DNA from 2 places in the Paenibacillus sp. J31R109 genome. Region 2 is predicted to be linked to the other one. Evidence: a T-box and tRNA genes for the amino acid it is inferred to sense, from the RefSeq annotation. Region 2 holds a T-box; the other holds one or more tRNA genes.
The links. A T-box is a leader RNA that pairs with one kind of tRNA and senses whether it is charged. The one in region 2 lies ahead of AC58QT_RS12235 (valine--tRNA ligase), so its partner is inferred to be a tRNA-Val.
Positions count from the first base shown of each region.

Region 1: it has a tRNA-Val gene. The T-box ahead of AC58QT_RS12235 (valine--tRNA ligase) is inferred to sense a tRNA for this amino acid. The anticodon was not compared.

Region 1 is NZ_JCAUAR010000001.1:466,146-468,547, reverse strand. It holds gene AC58QT_RS02025 (alpha/beta-type small acid-soluble spore protein) at 48-257, shown strand; gene AC58QT_RS02020 (hypothetical protein) at 431-625, opposite strand; tRNA gene AC58QT_RS02015 (tRNA-Val) at 985-1,057, shown strand; gene AC58QT_RS02010 (helix-turn-helix domain-containing protein) at 1,222-1,470, shown strand; gene AC58QT_RS02005 (HNH endonuclease) at 1,535-2,402, opposite strand, start outside.
Region 2 is NZ_JCAUAR010000003.1:533,273-535,674, reverse strand. It holds gene AC58QT_RS12240 (LysM peptidoglycan-binding domain-containing protein) at 1-669, shown strand, start outside; T-box leader at 858-1,119, shown strand; gene AC58QT_RS12235 (valine--tRNA ligase) at 1,175-2,402, shown strand, end outside.

The DNA of each region.
Region 1 (2,402 bases), on a different contig from region 2:
AACATTCAAATAATACTGGTGTACCATAAAAAAGGAGATGATTATGAATGGCTAGATCTAACACGTTAGTTGTCCAACAAGCAAAGGCAGCACTAGATCAAATGAAGTATGAAGTCGCTCAGGAAATTGGTGTTCCTCTCTCCCCTTCTGGTTACAACGGTAATTTGTTATCCCGTGATGCTGGCTCAATCGGTGGCACCATCACAAAAAGATTAGTGCAAATGGCTGAACAATCTTTAGGCGGCTACAAACGCTAATCCTTTGATGTAGGAGCAAGCTCAAAAAAAGACTGATTCACTCGATCCTCCTTAGAGTGAACCTCAGTCTTTTTTTCTATTCTCTGTGATTGTTCCCTGACTGATCTGACCTTACAAAAGAAAGAGCTGATCATTAATGATCAGCTCCTTCGTTATTTTCCTATATGACTTCCTTATTTCTTCTTAACTTCCTCTACAAATACGTCACTTGCATCTCGTGTACTTCCGAGCTCAAGAATCGTATATTTCTTCTCACCAATCATAATCACATCTTCCACTTCCGGAAGCGGATCCCCCAAATACACAGTTCCTAGATATACATTACTACTCTTCAAACGCAAATTCCAACGATGCTGTTGTTTCGTCATAACCTTAGTCCTCCCAAACTCTAATGATCTCAAGTTACCATAAATTCACGCAAGAAGAAAGCTATACTAGGAAACATCGGATAGATATGTTACATTTACTTCATAATCATTACCAGAAAGGCTGACAACGTGCAATGACAACTCTTGGTGTTACTGAAGAAGAGCGATCCCTTTTGCTCGGAAAAACCATCGATTCACCAACTGCAGAAAGCGATCCTACTGCTTTTCTTCCACGGTCCAAAAAGAAGAGAAAAGCTGATTCAAACTTTAAAAAACTCCTCTTTTTCTGGCGGAAGTAAGCTCTCCAACAATTGACAATCTCACGATTTCTTGGTATATTACTACCTGTATCCATAAACGACTTGTTAGCTCAGCTGGGAGAGCACTATCTTGACAGGGTAGGGGTCAGTGGTTCGAGCCCACTACAGGTCATATAACACAGAAAGCCGCAAACCCTTATGGGATGCGGCTTTTCTTTATTAGTACAGGTTGCTGAAACTTGTAGTACAGACAGCGTTTCGAAGGTCTTGTTGCAAATCTGTTGCAAATGAGCACAGCACTTATATCTAAGACTTCAAGATAGAGAGGGAATTCACATGAGCAATGGAGAAATTATTAAGCTTTATTTCACATCTAAGGAAGCCGCTGAGTATTTAAATTGTGAAATTGAAACTGTCCGTTTTTATTGTCGAAATAATTTGATATCACAACAAAAAAACAAAGGCAGATATTACGTCCCTAAGGAAGAACTAATACGACTTTATAATGCGGAATTTTCCCCAGAGGCTAAAAAACAAGCCAAAAATCGATTAATGGAAATTTTGAATGACTTGGTACCTCGTTAAGCCCTACAGACAAACTTCTAAATATATAAAAAACAGACTACTTTCGTGGTCTGTGAAATGCAGTCTATTTTCTTCCTTTTTGAAGAAGAAGTATCATGCCGTCATATGGGTTAAAGAAATGACCTCGTGTTATGGTTTTATACAATCCTTGTGGAATAGCTCCAAATATCACTAAGTATTTCGCAATATTATACAAAGAAACTTGTGCAACTACAAAAATCCCATTTCTATCGTAATCAATATTCAGAATGTGTCCAACCCTCTTTTTACCTAACTTGCCCTCATCTCCTAATATGTCATCACCACTCATACTGAAGTAAGGTCGATTAGGAATAACCCCATGTAAGATAAAATTTCTTATCTCATTAAAGTTTTTATCCATAACATATTCTGCACCTTCAAAATAACACAAATAATTAAAAGCAATTTTCGAAATAGCTCTTTGTAGATCAGTATCTATTTGGCGCTCAATTTCTACATCCAATTCTTGAATGAAATCGGAGTCTATAACTGTTGTTTTAAAATCGTATCCTTTTTGATTTAATATATGCTGCACCTCTTCTTGTGTACAGCCAAGTATTATTATAGAATTTTCATACTCTAATTTATACCCTAATGACTTTAGCTGCGATATAGTGGGTATATCAGGAAACAAGAAAAAATCAAAATTTTGTAAGTAATCTTTCTTGAATCCAATCTGCTTTAGCGGTTCGAGGCTAAGTTCATTTTTATCCTCGTTATAGCTTAGATATGAATATGCCCCCTTAAATTTACTCTCATTTAAACGAATTATTGATTTGCTCTTCTTCCCCATATTTTTAAATTCATTGGGTTCCTTCAAGTTAAGCTTGTATCTAGTGAATCCCTCAAATGTGTCTCTAGCAAGAAATGGTTCTAGATTGTCACCGAAAAATTTATTACATGAATCACAT
Region 2 (2,402 bases):
GTTCATCAAATTGAGTATCCACGCTCCGAGCCCGTTACGCCGTATGCACCGATGCCCATAGCTGAACCTGTACCGGTTGCACAAGAACCGCAGATTCAACAAGTGATTCAACCACCGCCTGCACCAGTCCTTCCTACACCATTACCGACGCCAGCGCCAACGTTGATCGCAGCTGCACCTGAACCAGCTGTCATTTCATCACAGCCAACCTCTCATGGCGATGATTCGTTTGGTGTAGATGTGGAACAAATCGAGCTGAAAGTAACTCCGCATGCCGATAGTACCGTTGTAACGGAGGAGAAAAAGGAGCTTAAAGTTGCCTTTGGCAAGAAGGCAGCGGACGCTGTGGAGGTTAGTCCTTATGGCATCAAATCGCTATTATCTAAGGCAGGCTCGTATCTTTCCGACAAGCGGATTGCGGAAGCAGAGGCGCAAGCGGCTCTTGAGGCGGAATCGCGGATAGATCCGGTAGAATGGAGACGTTTATTTCTGCAGAGCCGATCGGAATCGCAAGAGTTCCGCAAGCTCAAACTCTGTATTGTTCAGAAAGAGGATACGTTAGAATCCATTGCGAAGCGTTATCAACTGACAACGCGTGAGCTTCAATTGATGAATCGACTTGGTGATCAGGATATTGTCGTGGGTCAAGTTATTTATTTGCCCAAATAAATACCTATACATAGGCAAGAGCCTCTGGCTGCTGACAGCAGCTGGGGGCTCTTTATGTTTGTTACGACGTATAGAGAACCTAATTTTAACCAATACTAAAAAATAAACGTTTATACCGGTTCGAAAATATTGACTGTTTAGCAAATATTCGTTATCATATAGTGTAAATCATTTTCAAACCAACATATGGAATTGCAAAGATAGGGAGTAGTAGTCGGAACGCCCTTCAGAGAGTGGAACTGCAGCGCTGAGAGGTTCCTCAGGATACATCCGATCGAAGTCGCCCTGGAGCAGTAAATGTGAGTGCAATCGCCGAGTAATCGTTTCTCGCCTGCATTAGCATTTTCCGGTCGCAGCCGTTATCTGTTTTAAGTGTCATGTTATTTGCCAATGGGGCAAGTATCATGAAATGAAGGTGGTACCACGGAAGCTATACCTTTCGTCCTTTTTGGGGCGAAAGGTTTTTTTGTGTTTATAACAACTAGCCAGATATGGAGGTACTCTTATGACCGAAACGAAATTACAAACAGAAATGCCTACCACGTATGACCCGAAAGAAGCGGAACGTAAATGGTACGACTACTGGATCAAGAATGAATTTTTCAAAGCAGGCAACCGTCCTGATGCGGAAACGTACACGATTGTAATACCGCCTCCGAACGTAACCGGTATGCTGCACATAGGGCATGCACTAGATTTCACGCTGCAAGATATTCTCATCCGCACGAAGCGTATGCAGGGCTTTGACACGCTGTGGCTTCCGGGTTCTGACCATGCAGGTATTGCGACGCAAACCCGCGTAGAACAGAAGCTTCGCGAACAAGGGCAAACGCGCTATGATCTTGGGCGTGAAAAGTTCTTGGAGAAGGTCTGGGAATGGAAAGAATTATATGCCGATACGATTCGTGAACAATGGGCCAAAATGGGCTTTTCACTTGATTATTCGCGGGAACGCTTCACACTGGATGAAGGGCTTTCGCAAGCAGTTCGTGAAGTTTTCGTGAGTTTGTTTGAAAAAGGTTTGATTTATCGCGGTAACTATATTATTAACTGGGATCCGGCAGCACGTACGGCTCTTTCGGATATTGAAGTGGAGTACAAAGAAGTTCAAGGTGCACTCTACCATTTGAAATATGAAACAACAGACGGTTCTGGCTCCATTGTTGTTGCTACAACACGCCCTGAGACGATGTTGGGTGATACGGCCGTTGCTGTTCATCCGAAGGATGAGCGTTACAAGCATTTGATTGGCAAGTCATTGCTGCTTCCAATTGTGAATCGTGAGATTCCGATTATTGCAGACGACTATGTTGAGAAAGAGTTCGGCAGCGGGGCGGTCAAAATTACACCTGCGCATGATCCGAACGATTTCGAAGTAGGTAAGCGTCACAACCTGCCACAAATTCTCGTTATGGATGAATCCGGAACGATGAACGCTAATGCAGGCCCTTACCAAGGCCAAGACCGTTTCGAGTGCCGTAAAAACATCGTCGCAGATTTGAAAGAACAAGGTGTTCTGATCAAAATTGAAGAACATGTTCACCAAGTTGGACACAGCGAGCGTAGTGGTGCAGTTATCGAGCCGTACCTATCGACACAATGGTTCGTCAAAATGCAGCCGCTTGCTGATCAAGCGATTGAAGCGCAAAAATCAGGCAAGGGTGTTAATTTTGTACCAGATCGCTTCGAGAAAACATACCTGAACTGGATTGAAAATGTTCGCGATTGGTGTA